DNA from 2 places in the Pontivivens ytuae genome. Region 2 is predicted to be linked to the other one. Evidence: riboswitches for the same ligand, from Rfam matches in the RefSeq annotation. Region 2 holds a riboswitch; the other holds the start of a gene.
The links. A riboswitch is a leader RNA that binds a small molecule or an ion and turns the genes downstream of it on or off. The one in region 2 is predicted to bind cobalamin.
Positions count from the first base shown of each region.

Region 1: linked by a shared signal. The riboswitch ahead of I0K15_RS07795 ((2Fe-2S) ferredoxin domain-containing protein) and the one ahead of I0K15_RS06415 (DUF1636 family protein) in region 2 are both predicted to bind cobalamin.

Region 1 is NZ_CP064942.1:1,599,595-1,604,009, reverse strand. Features, by position in the region: gene I0K15_RS07800 (ABC transporter substrate-binding protein) at 1-1,415, opposite strand, end outside; gene I0K15_RS07795 ((2Fe-2S) ferredoxin domain-containing protein) at 1,412-2,185, opposite strand; cobalamin riboswitch at 2,337-2,559, opposite strand; gene I0K15_RS07790 (ABC transporter substrate-binding protein) at 3,034-4,415, shown strand, end outside.
Region 2 is NZ_CP064942.1:1,332,169-1,336,583, forward strand. Features, by position in the region: gene cobN (cobaltochelatase subunit CobN) at 1-367, opposite strand, end outside; gene cobW (cobalamin biosynthesis protein CobW) at 383-1,417, opposite strand; gene I0K15_RS06415 (DUF1636 family protein) at 1,414-1,827, opposite strand; cobalamin riboswitch at 1,906-2,121, opposite strand; gene I0K15_RS06420 (UDP-2,3-diacylglucosamine diphosphatase) at 2,516-3,340, shown strand; gene I0K15_RS06425 (BtaA family protein) at 3,342-4,415, shown strand, end outside.

The DNA of each region.
Region 1 (4,415 bases), 270 kb from region 2:
TTGAAGACGTAGGGATCGTCTTCGACGAGGATGGCCTGGATCTCGCGCAGCATCTCATAGCGGCTCTCCTCATTGACGGTGACATCAAGCGTTTCGATCAGCTCCTGAACGCGGTCGTTGCAATAGCCGCCGTAGTTCCGGTCCCCTTCGCAGGCGACGTAGCGGTTGAGAAACCCGCTGACCGACCCGACGGTGGCGGTACCCGTCGCGACCATGGCGAGATCCCACGCGACCAGATCGTTCATCGCCGCCTCGTTCACGTTGTCGACGGACATGATCTCGGAGGCGATGCCGATCTCGCGCAGGTAGGACTGCATCGCATTCGAAAGGGGCACCAGATCGGGCTGTTGGGGATAGATCATCAGTGTCACCGACAGCGTCTCGCCGTCCCGCGTCCGCGTGTCGCCGTCGCGGACCCAGCCGGCCGCGTCGAGGATCGCGTTCGCCTCCTCCGGATCGTGCCGATAGTTCTCTACCGCGAAGGGAAAGCGCGGATTGTAGAGGCCCGTCGCCGGGATCTTGGCGCCATGGAACACGTCGTTGGCGAGTTCCTCGTAGTTCACGGCGAGCATCACGGCCCGGCGCACGGCAACCTCTTCAAAGGCACCGTTGGTCACATCCATCACCGACAGGAAGCCACCCGTAGAGGGCGCGCCGAGGGCCAGATTGACGTTCGGTGTGGCAGCAAAGACCGGTGCCGCGGAAATCGGCGGGTAAAGCGCGATATCCACCTCGCCGTTCTGCACCGCGAGGATGCGGGCATTGGCGTCCGAGACAAAGCGCAGTTCGACCCCCTCCATCGCCGGCATACCGCGCCAGTAGCCGTCGTATCGCTCCGCGATCATGCGCTGATCGTCGAGATCGACGAGGCGATAGGGCCCGGTGTGGATGCCCGCCCCTTCGAGTGCCTCGAAGTCCTCGCCTGCCTCCAGCACCGGATCCACGTCGATGATCATCAGGCGGCTCTCATGGGCGAGGATGCTCGGAAGTTCGGGAACCGGCACCCCCGTCTCCACGGTGATCTCGCGCTCGCCGGTCTGGGTGAATGTCGCCTCCGCGGGAAGCACGGCCTGCGTCCCGCTGTTGCGCTCGCGGTGATAGGCGATGGCCTCGAGCACCGCGGGCACGTCCATCGCCGAGCCGTTCTGGAAGGTCACGCCGTCCCGGATCGTGATCACCCAAGTGGTGTCGTCCGTCCGTTCGAGGCTTTCGGCAAGCCAAGGCGTGATCGTGCCATCCGGCTGGAACTGCATGAGCAACTCGCCCTGCCCAAACTCCTGCATCCAGAAGCCCTGCTCGACCGGATCCATGGAGCGGATCTGAAAGCTCGTCGCCATGTTGATGATGTCGTCCGCAGCGGCCGGCAGGGCCGTCAGGGCGATCGCACCGCCGAGCAAGATAGGTTTGAGGATCATTGAGCTGCCTCCTGTTTGGGCGTGTGGGAGTCTCGAACCGCGCGGGCGGTGTGGAAGCGAAGGTCCTCGGCGGTGCCACCTTCGACCAGAACCTCGCGCACGAACCGGCGCGTCGCCTCCTGATCGGGTAAGCGATACCAGTGGCCATGCGGGTAAAGCGCGAGCACGGGTCCGCGATTGCAGGGATAGATGCAGCCGGTCCGGGTGGTCAGGCAGCGGTCGAAAACACCGGCGGCCTTGAGTTCGTCCTTCAGCATGTGGGTGAAGGGGGCCGCGCCGTGGATCGCGCAGCGGGGGCCGGTGCAGACCAGCAAGTGGAATTCGAAATCCGGCGGGTCGGTCCAGCCGGGCTTGCCAAGGCGCGGCGCGACATCCGCGATCGGCTGTGCGGGGTCGGGATGCGCCAATGTCGCAGAGGCAAAGGCCAGCAGCGCCTCGGCATCGGTTGCCGGGTCCGGACCCAGTTCCAGCCAAGTGTCGGCATTCTGCCCGCGCGTCCGCCAGTCCGCCATCACGCCGGGCAGCCAGGACATCAGGCTTTCGGGGAACGGGACGCCGAGCGGTTGCACTCTGATCCGCCGATGCCCCTCGGCCCGCATCTCGTCCAGCGCATCGATCAGGCTGGGTCCAGTCTCCTCCAGCCGGATCAGACGGGCGAGGCCCGTGGCCGCGCCCGCAGCGGCGGTTTCGAGACGGTCGAGCGCTCGCTTGCTCAGCGTGTAGGCAGAGACGACGAACAGCACCGCATCAGCACGTGCTGAGCCATGCATATTGCCTAAGTGGTCATTGAGTGGCCCCATCCCGCCCTCCGCAGCGATGCGCGGGGCCAGGGAAGTCCGGTCATGTAACGGGCCAGGGCCTTCGTATCCATCTCGGTTCTCCTTCCGGGACACCCCGCCCGGGTCGAGTTGCATTGCGGCGTCACCGACGCCCGAGATGGCAGGTCTCCTGACTCGCGGGTCAAAGCTCTCCCGAACCTTCCCAAGCCCCTTCAATCCGGGGCCCAGTGGCCTTTTTCGGGTCGCTCACCGCCTACAGTTGCGGGGGCAGTCACGGAGTTGGCGCATGATGGCTGCACCGCACCGTGTTCCCATTTAATCTCACCGACTTAACGCCGCCGAGAACCATCGCGGACAGCTAATTCCAGCACCGTGAAAAGGTCAAGGATGTTCAGTCCGGCGGTATGGTGTGGGGCCGTTATCGGAGAAGGAGCGAAAACCGAACCTATGCAGCAAACGGCGACTTCCGCGTCGATCGGCTTCGCCTGCCGCGATCTGTCTCCACTGCTCCAACCTCCCGCGTCCAGTTTTTCGAAGTAGCACGGTGAGCCTGCGGATCGTGTTGGAAACACAAGGGTGCCTCTCGCACCGTCGCGGAGGCGTCCGAGCGTCAGCAGACGTGCGAACGTAGTGAGGCCAATCTCGACGAAAACAGTCTGGCTAAATGTTATAAAGTAACATACGCAGTGACCCACGAGGCTCGCAGACCAGGATCGGGGACCCACAACATGCTTATTCACTCCACTCCCACTTCGGCGAGGACACGCAGCCTCCTGGGGGCCGGGCTCGCGGCAGCACTGGTTCTGTCAGCCGGTGCGGTCGGCGCCGAAGGCCGTGAGATGATCATCGCCTCACCCTTCGGCCCTGCCAGCGACGTGCCGGATCCGCGCGCGCGCCAAAACGGTTGGCTCGCAAACCGGGCGGGCGTCTCCGAGACGCTGATCGGCCTCGACTACGAAATGAACATGATCCCGCGTCTGGCCGCGGCGTTCGAGAACGTTTCGGAGACGGAATGGCGCATCACGCTTCGCGACGACGTGCTCTTTCACGACGGCACGCCGATGACAGCCGATGCGGTGCGCGACAGCCTCTCGAAGTTGAGTGAGGAAGGGCATCCGGGCCACAATCCGCGCCTCGCCTCGTTGCTGGGCATATCCGAGATAGAGGTTGTGGACGACCTGACGTTGATCTTCCGTACCGAGACGCCGAACTCGGCCTTCCTCTGGTCGCTGACCGAGCCCTCGGCCGCGGTGCTGCGGGAAGGCACGGAAGCGATGCCGATCATCGGCACGGGCCCCTTCGTGTTCGACATGGCCGAGACCGACAAGACCTACCAAGTGACCGGCTTCGCCGATTACTGGGGCGGCGCGCCCAAGCTGGATCGGCTCGTGATCGACGCCATCGTAGATCCGTCGGTGGCCGCCCTCGCCCTCCAGGCGGGTGATGTGGATCTCGTGACAAACTATCCCGAGCCGGACTTCGCCGCCCTTAAGGAAGAAGGCGGTGCGCAGCTTTTCTCGACAGCGACGGGGCGGCTCTTTTTCATTCAGGCCCGCGTCAACGACGGCCCGCTGGCGAACGACACGCTGCGCGAGGCGGTCTCTCTGGCGCTCGACCGCGACACGATCGTGGCGGCGGCGCTGGTCGGCGTCGGCGGTCAGGTCGCGCACGGCATCTTCCCGGATACGATGGCGTCCTGGGCAAATACAGACCTCAGCCTGGCCTACGACCCGACGGCGGCCATGGCGATGCTGGACGAGGCGGGCATCGTCGACACCGACGGCAACGGGATCCGAGAGCTCGACGGTGAGGACATCGTCCTCCAGATGCGGAGCTATGAGGGACGTCCTGCCCTGCGCCCGACGCTGGAGATCAGTCAGGCAATGCTGACCCAGATCGGTCTGGGCGTCGAGATCGCCATGGGCGAGTGGGGCGCCAACAATGACGCGCTTCAGGCGGGCGAGATTGACATGCATCTTCAGGCTTGGGGCACCGCACCGCAGGGAGACCCGGACTACTTTCCCTCCACGCTGGTCGCAACCGGGGGCAGCTACAACGTCGGTGGTTACTCGAACCCGGCGCTCGACGCGCTGCTGGAAGAGGGGCGCAGCCTGTTCGAGACGGAGGCGCGGCAGCCGATTTACGCGGAGGTGCAGGCCATCCTGAACGACGACCTGCCGCTGATCCCCCTCTTTCACAAGACGCAGGTCTCGGTCGGCAA
Region 2 (4,415 bases):
CGCGCCCGTCCGCGGGCAGCACCGCAAGCGCGATCCCCTTCTGCCGCGCCAGCGCCTGCACCTGCTGCAGACCATAGGCCCAGTAGGGCACGCCGCCGATCAGGCGGATCAGGATGCCCTTCGCCCCATCCAGCGTGTTCTCCACATAGGTGTCGACCGAGAGCGGATGCTTCAGCGCCGCGAGGTTCGCGAGCCGCAGCGGCGGCAGCGGACTGCCGCCCTCCCGCGCCCGGTGCCATCCCGCCGCGAAGGCGCCGAGGTCGCTGTCGGAGAAGGAGAGCACCACCAGATCCGCGGGGCTCTGCCCCAGATCGGTGGGCGTCTCCGTCTCCTCCAGCCCGTGGCTCTCGCGGAAGATGACATGCATGGGTGCGGGCCGTCCTTACGTCAGCGCGGCGGTGATGCGCGCGCGGTCGATGTCGTCGTGCTCGGCGATGACGACGAGCCGTCCCTGCCGCGCCTCATCCGCGGCCCAGGGCCGGTCGAACTGCGTGCGCACGCGGGCGCCCACCGCCTGGACGAGCAGACGCATCGGCTTGCCCGCGACGGCGGCATAGCCCTTCACCCGCAGGATGTTCTGCTCCTCGGCCATCTTCGCGATGCGCTCGGCCAGCGCCTGCGGATCGGTCTGCTCGGGCAGGTCGACGACGATGCTGTCGAACTCCTCGTGGTCATGGTCGTGCGGCGTGTCGTGGTGGGAGGGGCGGGCATCGAGGTCGTCCTCCGCCTTCGCCTCCAGCCCCAGAATCACGCGCGGGTCGACGCGGCCCTCGGCCACCTCGATCACCGGCAGGGTGCGCGGCGCTTCCTCCGCCACGATGCCCTTCGCCTTCGCGATGCCTTCGGCGCCGGCAAGGTCGGTCTTGGTGAGCAGCACGATGTCCGCGCAGGAGATCTGGTCCTCGAAGACCTCCGACAGCGGCGTTTCGTGATCGAGGCTGTCATCGGCGAGGCGCTGGGCCTCCACCTTGTCCACATCGGGGGCGAAGCGGCCCGCGGCCACCGCCTCCGCATCCGCCAGCGCGATCACCCCGTCGACCGTGATGCGGGAGCGGATGTCGGGCCAGTCGAAGGCCTTCAGCAAGGGCTTCGGCAGCGCCAGCCCCGACGTCTCGATCAGGATGTGATCGGGCCGCGGGTCGAGCGCCATGAGCTGCTGGATCGTCGGGATGAAGTCGTCGGCCACGGTGCAGCAGATGCAGCCGTTGGCGAGCTCCAGGATGTTCTCCGCCGGGCAGTTCTCATCGGCGCAGCCCTTCAGTATCTCGCCATCGACGCCGACATCGCCGAACTCGTTGACCACGACGGCGAGGCGGCGACCCTGCGGGTTCTCGAGCAGATGCCGGATCAGGGTCGTTTTGCCCGAGCCGAGAAAGCCGGTGATGACGGAGACGGGGAGTTTTTCGAGCGTGCTCATTCGGCGGCCTCCGGCAGGGTGAGGGGCGGGATACGGGCGATGCAGTTCTTGCGGAAGTGCTCCGGGCGGGTGCGCCAGGGCACGAGGCCGTCGGCGGCGGCGCGATAGAGCGCGGCCCCCTCCAGCACCACGTCGGCATGCGCCTCGGGGTCGAGATTGCCGTAGACATAGGTCCAGCGCCCCTCGCCGCGCAGCGCCACGGTGCAGCCGCGCGAGCAGTTGGACAGGCACTCGACCGCGCGGACGGTCACGCCCTCGGGCGCATCGCGCCCCGCAAGGCGGTCGAGCAGGATGGCGCCGGGGCGCGTCTCGCCCTCGGCCGGTACGGCGCCCTCCTGTCGGCAGGTGGTGCAGACCAGCACCTCGACGGGCGTCAGCATCGCGCCCTCGGCTTGGTTGGAAGTCGTCATCATGGTCCCTCAAAAGGGGGCCAGGGTCAGGATGGCGGGCCGGTTCGGCGGCAGCCCGTCACCGGAGCACCCCGTCCGGTTGGCATCGATCGGCTGGCAGGTCTCCCGGCTTGCGGATGTCGGAGCCTGGGGCTCCGTCGGCGGTCCAACCTTCCCGACCTCATGGTCAGTGGTGCGAGGACCCCTCTCCGGTCACGGTCGCGGGGGCGGCTGCGTTTCCTTGGGCGAAATGGCCCGCGGTCGGCATTCCCTTTTCACCTGCGTCAAACAGGCACCAGCAAAGCCTAGATCGCCGGTCGGACGGAGCCTTGTCAACAAGAGTCGGTGGCTGGAACGTACGGTTCGGGCAGCGCGGGACGAGTGTTTGCCGCGCGACGGGCGGAGAATTGTGACGTCAGCCCGTTTTCAGAGGAGAAGAGGTTGCACACATACTGATGCTTCCGCGTCACAGGTGCCGATCTCGGCCGGTACTCGGCCGCATTGTTGCTTGGAGCGTCTCGGAGCTCCTGCAAGATGCTCAAAGGGATGGAGGCCGACGCGCCCGACCGCCCACCACCCGGATCCGTGCCGGTCCGCTGTTCAGAAGGCCCCACCCAAACTCCTCGTGAGGCCCTTGCAATGGCGCCCGGGATGTCATTGATCCGTCATATCACAGCCATAGGTTGCGCACAGCTATCGGTTGGGGGTCATGGCGCGGTATCGCACGATCTTTCTCTCGGACATCCATCTGGGCACGCGCGGCTGCCAGGCGGAGCTCCTTCTGGACTTCCTGAACGGCAACGATGCGGAGACGATCTTCCTCGTCGGGGACATCGTCGACGGGTGGAAGCTTCGGCGCGGCTGGCGCTGGCCGCAGAGCCACAACGACGTGGTGCAGGCCCTGCTGGAAAAGTCGCGGAAGGGCACCCGGATCCTCTACATTCCCGGCAATCACGACGAGATGGTGCGATCCTATTACGGCGTGCATTTCGGCGGGATCGAGGTCGTGGAGCGGGCGGATCACGTGACCGCCTCGGGCCTCCGCCTGCTGGTGACCCATGGCGATCAGTTCGATGCGATCGTGATGCACGCCAAATGGCTCGCCCATGTCGGCGATCGCGCCTACAACGCGGCGCTCTGGCTCAATACCTGGGTGAACTACACGCGGCGGCTCTGGAATGGGCAGTACTGGTCGCTCTCGAAATGGGCGAAGGCGCAGGTGAAGCACGCCACCAGCTATATCAGCGAGTACGAGACCGTGCTGACTGACGAGGCGCGGCGCGGCGGCTATGACGGCATCGTCTGCGGGCACATCCACTCCGCGCGGATCGCGGACATGGACGGGCTGCTCTACGTCAACACCGGCGACTGGGTGGAGAGCTGCACGGCGGTGATCGAGCGCGAGGACGGCTCGCTGCGCCTGCTCGACTGGGCCGCGCGCCACCGGCGGCGGCAGGCGGTGGCGGACGCCCCGCGCGACAGCGAGGGCCGCCGGGTGAAGCGCCGGCGCACGAGACAGAAGGAAGAGGCTTGAGATGACGATCCAGACCGCGGACATGGACGCGACCCGCGCGGCCGCCGTCCACCAGAACGCAGCACTCAGCCGCGAGGGGCTGTTGGAGCGCGTCTTCTCCCGCTTGTTCCGCGGCCTCGTCTACGCCCAGATCTGGGAGGATCCGGTGGCCGACATGGCCGCGCTCGATCTCACCCGTGGGGACGATATGGTCTGCATCGCTTCGGGCGGCTGCAACGTGATGTCCTACCTGACCGCCGAGCCCCGCTCAATCACTGCGGTGGACCTGTCGGCGGCCCATGTGGCGCTGCTGCGGCTCAAGCTCGCGGGCGCGCGGCACCTGCCGGATTTCGACACGTTCTACCGCTTCTTCGGCCACGCGGATCGGGCCGCGAACGTGCGCACCTATGACGAGGAGCTGGCTCCGCGGCTCGATACGGAGGCACGGGCCTACTGGGAAGGGCGGAGCCTGCGCGGGCGCAACATCAACATGTTCGCCAACAACTTCTACGCCTACGGCCTGCTCGGCCGGACGCTTTGGTTCGCGCATCTCCTCGCCCGGCTCGGCGGCGCGGACCTGCGGCGGGTGCTGTCTGCTAAGACGCTCGAGGATCAGCGGGAGGTCTTCGAAGCGGAGGTCGCCCCGCTCTTCGAAAAGCGCGCGGTGCGCTGGCTGGGGCGGCGGCGCGCCTCGCTCTTCGGCCTCGGCATTCCGCCGGCGCAATACGACAAGCTCGCCGCCGACGGGGACGGCAATGTTATGCCGGTGCTGCGGGAGCGGGTGCGGCGGCTGATGTGCGATTTCCCGATTGCGGAGAACTACTTCGCCTGGGCCGCCTTCAACCGTGGCTACAAGCGGGAGGAGCCTCGCTCCGTCCCGCCTTATCTGGAGCGGGAGGCGTTTGGCACAGTTCGCAAGGGCGCGGCGCACGTGCAGGTCCATAACCGAAGCCTCACCGATCTGCTGGCCGAACAGCCCGCGGAGTCCAAGAGCGTCTATGTCCTGCTCGACGCGCAGGACTGGATGACCGACGCGCAGCTCACGGCCCTCTGGTCCGAGATCACCCGCACCGCCCGGCCCGGGGCCCGAGTGATC